DNA from 3 places in the Duffyella gerundensis genome. Region 1 is predicted to be linked to each of the others. Evidence: predicted binding sites of a transcription regulator. Region 1 holds the regulator's gene; each other region holds the start of a gene.
The links. The regulator PurR, encoded in region 1, represses purine synthesis genes. The targets are predictions, from matches to a motif close to CANGCAAACGTTTGCNTG.

Region 1 (3,282 bases):
TTTTGCCTGCTGGAATTAATAATGGAAAAAGACCTTACCTTTTGTGAAAAAGTTCGATTAGAATTGCTGCTCGGGTCTGACCGCCGGGTCAGATTAATGCTATTTATTCGCTCACGCTGTTCATTGGGCCCTATACCTGTAACCGACTCATGCGTCTATTAATTACGCTTTTTGTGCTGGCGTTTGCCCAGTTGATGATGAATGTGGCTGAAGCGTCGCCGCAGGCACCCGTCAACGCCACCCATCACAAGGCAGAAAAGAAACTGGCACGCGATGACGACCGACGCAAAAAGCGCGCGGTAAAAACCACAACGAAAAAGTCACGCCTCACCGCCGTACAGAAATTAAAGCTTAAAAAACGCACCAAGGTTCAAACTGCTTCGCTGCAAACCCCGAAATCCCGCACTACCCTTCGCTCACTGAAACGCTACGGCCGTCATCGCCAGTCAGATGCCGCTGAGACGGAAACCGCCGCGGCAAAACTGGCGCCATTGAAAATGAGCAAGGCACACCGCGCGCGCTATCAGAAAGCCCGTGAAACGGCGATGAATAAGCTGATGGGTCAGCTGGGCAAACCTTATCAGTGGGGCGGTGCCTCACCGCACACCGGCTTCGACTGTAGCGGCCTGGTATGGTATGCCTATAAAGATCTGGTTAAGTATAAGATTCCGCGCACCGCCAACGAGATGTTTCATTTGCGTGATGCCGCTCAGATCGACCGCGAATCGCTGCAAAAAGGCGATCTGGTGTTCTTCCGCATTAACAACCGCGGCGCTGCTGACCATGTTGGCGTGTATCTGGGCGATGGCAAATTCATTCAGTCGCCACGGACCGGAAAAGATATTCAGATTACAGCGCTGGGAGAAGATTACTGGCAGCGCCATTACGTTGGCGCACGTCGCGTGATGACGCCGAAAAATATTCGTTGACACCTGCTGTTGCGCAACAAAAAAAGGCCGCGTTGATGCGGCCTTTTTTGTCGGCGTCAGTGCAGAATTGCCGTCACGCTAAATGCAATGATTACCGCCAGCGCGCCGGCGGTAGTCAACAATGCCATTTTTAAATCAGTGCTCATGGTTATCCTCGTGGTCTCTTTTTATCGTAAGATTTATCTTGCTCGCTGGGTAAACATCTCGTTTTCTTGCAGCAGCCTTGCTAGAATTCGCCCTTCGCGTTGCGCAACATTACGCGACCTGTCTGCTGTTAGCGCTTTTAACGACGTCACCCCCCTATTTTTGGCGTTTATTTCGGCAATTAAGGCCGGTTGCGCCGCATTACATTCCGCAGACGCAAACGTTTAACATTATGCTTATCAACCCTTTGCGATAAGCGCAGGAGTAGCACTTCCATGGCAACAATCAAAGACGTGGCAAAACTGGCCGGTGTTTCAACCACCACCGTGTCGCACGTCATCAACAAAACACGCTTTGTCGCTGAAGAGACGCGCGAAGCGGTATGGGCAGCAATCAAAACGTTGCACTACTCACCGAGTGCCGTTGCCCGTAGCCTTAAGGTCAATCACACCAAGTCGATCGGCCTGCTGGCTACCTCAAGCGAAGCGCCCTATTTCGCCGAAATTATAGAGGCGGTAGAAAACCGCTGCTTTGATCGCGGATATACATTGATTCTGGGCAACGCCCACAATGACCTGCAAAAACAGCGCGCCTACCTGTCGATGATGGCGCAAAAGCGCGTCGATGGCCTGCTGGTGATGTGCTCTGAATATCCTGATGACCTGCTTAAAATGCTGGAAGAGAACCGCAATATTCCAATGGTGGTGATGGACTGGAGCGAGTCGCGTGGCGATTTCACCGACACCGTACTTGATAATGCCTTCCACGGTGGTTATCTGGCGGGCCGCTATCTGATCGATCGCGGCCATCGCGATATCGGTGCGATTCCTGGCCAGCTGGAACGTAACACTGGCGGCGGTCGCCATGCGGGATTCCTCAAGGCGTTAAATGAGGCCAACATCGCCGTGCGCGATGAGTGGATCGTCCAGGGTGACTTCGAACCAGAGTCGGGCTACAAGGCGATGCAGCAGATCCTGTCACAAAAACAGCGGCCAACTGCTGTGTTCTGCGGTGGCGATATCATGGCGATGGGCGCAATTTGTGCCGCGGATGAGATGGGTTTGCGCGTGCCGCAGGATATTTCAGTGATCGGCTATGATAACGTGCGCAATGCGCGCTATTTTACGCCTGCCCTGACCACCGTACATCAGCCAAAAGAGCAGCTGGGCGTTACCGCGCTGGATATGCTGCTGGAGCGCATTCTCAGCAAACGCGAGCAGCAGCAAACCATTGAGGTGCAACCGACGCTGATTGAACGTCGTTCAGTCGCCGACGGCCCTTTCCTCGACTATCGTCGTTAATGGCTTTCCTGCAGCCACTCCTGGTTCAGCGTGGCCGGATCGCCAAGGTAATCGAGCAACCAGCTTAGCGCAGGGGAACTCTGTTGTTCAGACCAACTGACACAGCAGGGGCTGCCCGGGAACTCGCTGGCCAGCTGCAGCGCCTGTAAGGTGCCGTCCCGCTCCAGCGGCGCAGCAATGTGCGCCGGTATCATGCCGACGCACAATCCCGCCAGTAGACACTCCACGCCGCTTTGCCAGTCAGGCACCACCAGTCGACGCTGATTATCCAGCGTCCAGGTGGTGCGACGCGTCAGGGCACGTGACGTATCTTCCATCACCAGCGACGGCCACTCACGCAGGGCATCATCGCTGACCACACCCGTGATGCTGGCCAGCGGATGTGATTTTTCCACCACGCAACGCCAGTTAACGGTTCCCATATCGCGGAAGGCAAAGCGCCCACCCACCGGGATCGCCTGCGTGGCACCGATGGCCACGTCTACCCGCCCGTCAGCCAGCGCATCCCAGACGCCGTTGAACACCTCCATGCTGATTAACAGTTCCATATCCGGGAAATGCCGATAGAAATCCAACACCAGTTGCCGGGTGCGTGGCGGCTTAACAATACAATCAACGGCGATGCTCAACTGGCCGCGCCAGCCGTTGGCTACCTGCTGACACTGACGTCGGGTGGCAAGCATTTTTTTGATAACAGAACGGCCTTCGACGACAAAATGTTCCCCGGCAGCGGTTAAAATTACGTCGCGGTGACGCCGTTCGAACAGCGGTACAGCCAGCCAGCGCTCAAGCTGGCGCACGGTATAACTGATAGCGGAAGGCACGCGGTGCAGCTCTTCCGCCGCGGCGCTGAAGCTGCCAGTACGTGCCACAGCATCAATCACTTCTAACCCATGTTCAGACCACAT
Region 2 (3,282 bases), 1.6 Mb from region 1:
CACCATCCAGTAAATCAGGTAGCCAATACCAATCACCGTAATCAGCACCAGCACCAGCGCTAATCCGAGGATCTCGCGGCCATGATGCAGAAACTCGCTGATCGGCGTTTTCCAGCCGTCGGCAAACAGCAGCGGCGGAATAAACAACACCAAAAACAGTTCAGGGTCGAAATCGACGTGCAGGCCAAAGGTCGGCCATGCCAGCAGCGCACCGGCGGCAATCTGCACCAGCGGCAGCGGTATCTGAAAAGGAATAATGCGAGCCGCAACGCCGGAAAGCGATACCACCAGCGTCATCATTAAAATAGTAAAAAAGATTTCCATGCTGTCCTTAAAGCCTCTTCTTACGCAGGCGTGGAATAACGTTCGGGGAGTGTGTGCCGGGAAAGTGTAAAACAAAACGGCACGGGAAAAAAAACCTCACGTGCGAAAAGCGGAATTATCGCGGTTGATACAAGAGGATCCCGCCATTTTTAGCAAAATGGCGGGAGAGCAGCGAAGTTAAATTGCCCAGCCGCCAGCATAGAACAGCGCCAGTGCGATGGCGATGACCACGGTGCCGACGTTCAGCTTGCGCCATTCACCAGCAAACAGGCGGCCAATCACCAGCGTACCGAAACCGAGCATGATGCCGGTGACGATGTTACAGGTCAGTACAATAAACACTGCGGTGACCAACCCGGCCATCGCATCGACAAAATCACCAAAGTCGATTTTTGCCACGTTGCTCAGCATCAGCAGGCCGACATACATCAACGCTGGCGCGGTGGCGTAAGCCGGAACCAGATAAGCCAGCGGTGACATAAACAGGATCAGCAGAAACAGCAGCCCAACCACGATGGCGGTTAAGCCGGTTTTACCGCCCGCCGCCGTTCCGGCCGCCGACTCGATATACACCGCCGCCGGCGACGCACCCACCAGGCCAGCAAAAATGCTGCTGAAGGAGTCGGTGGTCAGCGCGCGTCCGCCGTTGAGGATCTGGCCATCTTTATCCAGCAGGTTAGCCTGCCCGGCGACCGCACGGATGGTGCCGGTGGCATCGAATACCGCGGTCATCACCAGCGCCAGCACGCTCGGCAGCACCACTGGCTGCAAGGCACCGAGGATATCCAGGCTCAGCAGCGTGGAGTGGCCGCTGGCATCGGTCAGGCTTGGCATGGCGAACAGGCCCTGATAGCTCACCGCCGGGTCGAAAATCAGACCGGCAATGGAAATAGCAATGATGGTCATCAGGATGCCGCCCGGCACGCGACGTTTCTCCAGGCCAAAAATAGCCGCCAGGCCGAGCAGCGTCATGATCACCGGAAACGACGGGAAATGCCCCAGCGCTACCGGCAGGCCTGCACCGCTGTTTTTCACCACCAGCCCGACGCTGTCGGCGGCGATCAACATCAGGAACAGGCCGATGCCGATGCCGGTGCCGTGCGCCACGCCGGTGGGCAAATTACGCAGGATCCAGCCACGAATGCCGGTCACCGAAATCAGCGTAAACAGCACGCCCATCAGAAATACCGCACCCAGCGCCACCGGAATGCTGATCTGCTGCCCCAGCACCAGGCTAAAGGCGGTAAAAGCGGTCAGCGAGATGGCGCAACCAATCGCCAACGGCAGATTGGCCCACAGGCCCATGACGATCGACCCGACGCTGGCCACCAGACAGGTAGCGACAAACACCGCCGTTGGCGGAAAACCCGCTTTGCCCAGCATAACCGGCACCACAATGACGGAATAGACCATGGCAAGAAAGGTGGTCAGCCCGGCAACAATCTCCTGGCGCACGCTTGATCCACGGGCTGAGAGACAAAACCAGGCATCAAGCTTACCGCGAGCGGGACGCGAGTCGGTCGACATAACGAAAAACCTCTGAAGAGTGATAAAAATGCTGCTGTGATCAGACGGCGCTGGGGCCATGTTTTGCCCTGTGCATCACAAGGCAAACGTTTACCTGATCGTTAATAAAAACGCCGCATTAGCGCGGCGGTTAAAAAAGGCAGGGGATTATCCGGTCTTTGCTGGCGCTTTTTCAACTGCTGATTGCGGCTGAACGAGGATAATTACGGCAAGCATGGCGCAAAATCAAAAAAAGCGCGGCAGGAGCCAGCGCTGAAGAGAACCTTTGGCGTTGCGCAATTGCCATAGCATGCCATTGCGCAACAGTGGCGTTACCCGCCGCTGAGATTAAGCTCTCCGCCCTGCTTGATCGCCCGCTGCCAGGCAGCACGCTGGGTAATTTTTTCCAGCCAGCTGCGAATCGCTGGCGCGTTATCAAGGCTGCTGCGCGCCGCCAGGCCCTGCAGCGGAAAACTCATCTGTACGTCAGCGATGCTGAAATGCTGGCCAGCAAACCACGGATGGCGCTGTAAATGTTGCTCAATGAAGTCTCGGTGGGTGGCGACCTGCTTATCGAGCCAGGCTTTTTGCACGCCGTTACCAAAAGCGGCGCCAATCGGACGCATTAGCAGCGGCACCGGCGCTTTGCCCATGCGGCCAAAAATCAGCTTCATCACCACCAGCGGCATCAGTGAGCCTTCGGCGTAGTGCAGCCAGTAGCGCGACTGCAGACGTTCATCATCATCGGTCAGGGTTAGTCGCTGTTCGCTGTCGTATCGCTCGCTGAGATACTCAAGGATGGCGCCCGATTCGGCGATCACCCGGTTGCCGTCGGTAATAATTGGCGCTTTGCCCAGCGGATGGACCTGCTTTAACGCGTCTGGCGCCAGCATGCTCTTTTCACGCTCATAGCGTTTGATTTGATAAGGCGCTTCCAGCTCTTCCAGCAGCCACAACACCCGCTGCGAACGCGAGTTATTCAGATGATGTACGGTGATCATTAGCACTTCCTCTCAGGAGACGTGCAACCAGTATAGTTGAGTCGGCGATCAGCTCCGCTCATCCTGATCCGGATCGAGCAGGATAGCGCCGGTGCCCTGCTCGCCCAGCCGATCGCCTGGGTTGCGCAGTGGGCAGTCACGCATCGATAAACAGCCGCAGCCGATGCAGCCATCGAGATCGTCGCGCAGGCGAGTCAGCGTGGCGATGCGGTTATCCAGCTCGGCGCGCCACTGCTGTGTCAGCTGTTGCCAGGCGCTGTCCGACATCCGCTTATCGCCCGGCAGGTGCGCCAGGCTTTCGCTGACCGTCGCCAGAGGAATGCCGATGCGCTGGGCGATTTTAATAATGGCGACGCGACGTAATACATCACGGCCATAGCGCCGCTGATTGCCGCCGTTGCGCGTGCTGGCGATCAACCCTTTTGCCTCATAAAAATGCAGTGCAGAGACC
Region 3 (3,282 bases), 1.1 Mb from region 1:
AGCGCAGCTTAACGTCGGCCCAGCTGTCGGGATTGCCGCCTTGCTTCGCGGTGAGTTTGCGCACATCCAGCATATGCGCATAGCCCATGTTATACGCGGCGAGGGCAAACCAGATGCGTTCATCTTCCGGCACGGTTTCTGGCACTTTCTCCATCATCCGGCGTAAATACTCACTGCCGCCGCGAATGCTTTGTTCTGCGTCCAGCCGATCGGCAACCTGCAGGCTGTCGGCGGTATTGCGCGTCAACATCATCATACCGCGCACGCCGGTTGGCGACGTCGCCTGCGGATTCCAGTGCGATTCCTGATAAGAGATTGCCGCCAGCAGTCGCCAGTCGATGGCGCTGGCATACTTTTCAAACAGCGGTTTGATATCAGGAAGCGTGTTATCGATGGCGCGCAGGAAAGTGCGCGTATCGACGTAATCGAAGGTGCCGACGTGGCCGAGATATTTCTCTTCCAGTCGCGCCATCGCGCCTTCTTCGCCCATCTGACTGAAAAAGTCGAGCATGGCGGCATTCAGGCTGTCATCCTGCTCGCGCTGCATATACCAGGTGACGGGCTCTTCGTCAGTAATATCGAAGGCGACCGCCAGCTGCGGATGAATGCGTTGCAGCATGCCCACCGTCACCGAATCGCCAATGGTGTAATCAAGCTTGCCATCCGCAACTGCTTCCAACAGCATTTTGGGGCTTTGATCGGTTGAGATCGCCCAGTCGAGATCAGGATATTCCTGCTCTTTAACGCTGCGCAGCGTGGACAAATAGGCAGAGCCAGACGCCACCGTTAGCCGACCTTTTAGATCGCCGATGTTTTTCGGGCGCGGCTTACCGATTCGGTAAACCAGCTGCTGCGAAACCGAATAGTAGCTGGGACCGGTGCGAAAGCGTGCCAGTCGTTCACTGTTGTAAATCAGACCTGCTGCCAGCAGATCGGCTTTGCCATCGTCAAGGTCGTCAAACAGCTCGTTGAGGTTCTGATGAACCGTTACCTGTAGCTTGACGCCTAAATAATCCGCAAAACGTTTTGCCAGTTCATAGTCCATTCCCGCAGGTGCATTATTAATGGTGTAGTAAGTCAACGGGGAATTGATGGTACTGATACGCAGCACTCCCCGCGATTTTATCTCTGCAATCTTGTCTTGCGCACTCCCATACCAGGGAATCGCAGGCCACAGCGCTACAGCAAGCAGCACGGTGATCAGACCGATCAGCAGGTAATTAAATTTTAGGCGTTTCAAATGTTTATCTCTCGGCGGCTCAAAGGCCTCTGTCTTTTTAGGCAGTTTTTTTAATGTGCTGATTCCCAGAGCGTGGAGCATTTTGCGCAACTCACCGGACCAGAGCAACTTATAAAGCATGTTTTGCGCAAAATTCAGCCAAATCCCGCATGCGAGAAATAATGCGCAAACGGTTTCGTAACGCGGGTCGATTCTCTATAATACCGCCCGTTTTCCCCTGTTGCGCCCACAGAAGCGTCGTCGCCCGGCGCTTCGAGACGAGAGATCTTTATGATGGAAATTCTGCGTGGTTCGCCCGCTCTGTCGGCATTTCGTATTACCAAACTGCTGTCGCTCTTTCAGGATGCTCACCTGCCAGTGAGTGATATTTACGCCGAGTACGTCCATTTCGCCGATGTCAGCACTGCGCTGAATGCGGAAGAAAAAGCCCGTCTGCAACGCCTTCTAAAATATGGTCCTTCTCTTGCTGAGCATGCGCCACAAGGGCGTTTGCTGCTGGTTACGCCGCGTCCGGGAACCATTTCTCCGTGGTCATCAAAAGCCACTGATATTGCGCACAACTGCGATTTGCCCCAGGTAAAACGGCTTGAGCGCGGTATGGCTTTTTATCTTCAGGCGACCAGCCTGACCGAGACGCAGTGGCAGCAGCTGGCTGCACTGCTGCACGATCGAATGATGGAAACCGTATTCACCGATTTCGCCGAGGCTGAACAGCTGTTCGCACACCATGAGCCGCAGCCGCTGCAAAGCGTTGATGTGCTGGGCGCAGGCCGCGTTGCGCTGGAAGAGGCGAACCGCAAGCTGGGCCTGGCGCTGGCTGATGATGAGATCGACTATCTGCTAACCGCGTTTGAACGGCTGGGGCGCAACCCGAACGACATCGAACTCTACATGTTTGCGCAGGCTAACTCTGAGCACTGCCGCCACAAGATTTTTAACGCCGACTGGATCATTGACGGTGAAAAGCAGCCTAAATCGCTGTTTAAAATGATCAAAAACACCTTCGAGAAAACCCCGGATTACGTGCTGTCGGCCTATAAAGACAACGCCGCGGTAATGGAAGGCTCGGCGGTAGGCCGGTTTTATGCCGATGCGGAAAAAGGCGTGTACGACTTTCATCAGGAAGAGGCGCATATTCTGATGAAAGTGGAAACCCACAACCACCCAACGGCCATTTCTCCGTGGCCAGGCGCAGCGACCGGTTCCGGCGGTGAAATTCGCGATGAAGGCGCCACCGGACGCGGTGCTAAACCAAAAGCGGGGCTGGCGGGTTTTTCCGTTTCCAACCTGCGTATTCCCGGTTTTGAACAGCCGTGGGAAGAAGATTTTGGCAAGCCGGATCGCATCGTTACCGCGCTGGATATCATGACCGACGGGCCGCTGGGCGGCGCCGCGTTTAACAACGAATTTGGTCGTCCGGCGCTGACCGGCTATTTCCGCACCTATGAAGAGCGCGTGAACAGCCATAATGGCACGGAGCTGCGCGGCTATCACAAGCCGATCATGCTGGCGGGCGGCATTGGTAATATTCGTGCCGATCACGTGCAAAAAGGCGAGATCACCATCGGCGCGAAACTGATCGTGCTTGGCGGCCCGGCGATGAACATCGGGCTGGGCGGCGGCGCTGCCTCTTCTATGGCGTCCGGTCAGTCCGATGCCGATCTCGATTTCGCATCGGTTCAGCGTGATAACCCGGAAATGGAACGCCGCTGTCAGGAAGTGATCGATCGCTGCTGGCAGCTGGGCGAAGCCAACCCGATTCTGTTTATCCACGACGTTGGCGCGGGCGGACTCTCTAATGCCATGCCGGAACTGGTCAGCGATGGCGAGCGTGGCGGCCGTTTTAACCTGCGCGATATTCTCAACGACGAGCCGGGCATGAGTCCGCTGGAAGTCTGGTGTAATGAATCGCAGGAGCGTTATGTGCTGGCGGTGGATCCGGACAAACTGGCGCTTTTTGACCAGCTCTGTCAGCGCGAGCGTGCGCCTTATGCGGTGATTGGTGAAGCCACTGAAGCGCTGCACCTCACGCTGGAGGATGC

Region 2: the regulator PurR is predicted to act here: its motif matches at 1,931-1,948, upstream of EM595_RS15660 (NCS2 family permease).
Region 3: the regulator PurR is predicted to act here: its motif matches at 1,403-1,420, upstream of purL (phosphoribosylformylglycinamidine synthase).

What each region holds. Positions count from the first base shown of each region.
Region 1 is NZ_LN907827.1:1,822,556-1,825,837, reverse strand. It holds gene EM595_RS08465 (C40 family peptidase) at 150-929, shown strand; gene cydH (cytochrome bd-I oxidase subunit CydH) at 986-1,075, opposite strand; gene purR (HTH-type transcriptional repressor PurR) at 1,349-2,374, shown strand; gene punR (DNA-binding transcriptional activator PunR) at 2,371-3,282, opposite strand.
Region 2 is NZ_LN907827.1:3,416,486-3,419,767, forward strand. It holds gene EM595_RS15655 (Na+/H+ antiporter) at 1-324, opposite strand, end outside; gene EM595_RS15660 (NCS2 family permease) at 502-1,851, opposite strand; gene EM595_RS21540 (glutathione binding-like protein) at 2,163-2,456, opposite strand; partial or broken gene EM595_RS21545 (glutathione S-transferase N-terminal domain-containing protein) at 2,610-2,831, opposite strand; gene soxR (redox-sensitive transcriptional activator SoxR) at 2,880-3,282, opposite strand, start outside.
Region 3 is NZ_LN907827.1:2,884,008-2,887,289, reverse strand. It holds gene mltF (membrane-bound lytic murein transglycosylase MltF) at 1-1,240, opposite strand, end outside; gene purL (phosphoribosylformylglycinamidine synthase) at 1,511-3,282, shown strand, end outside.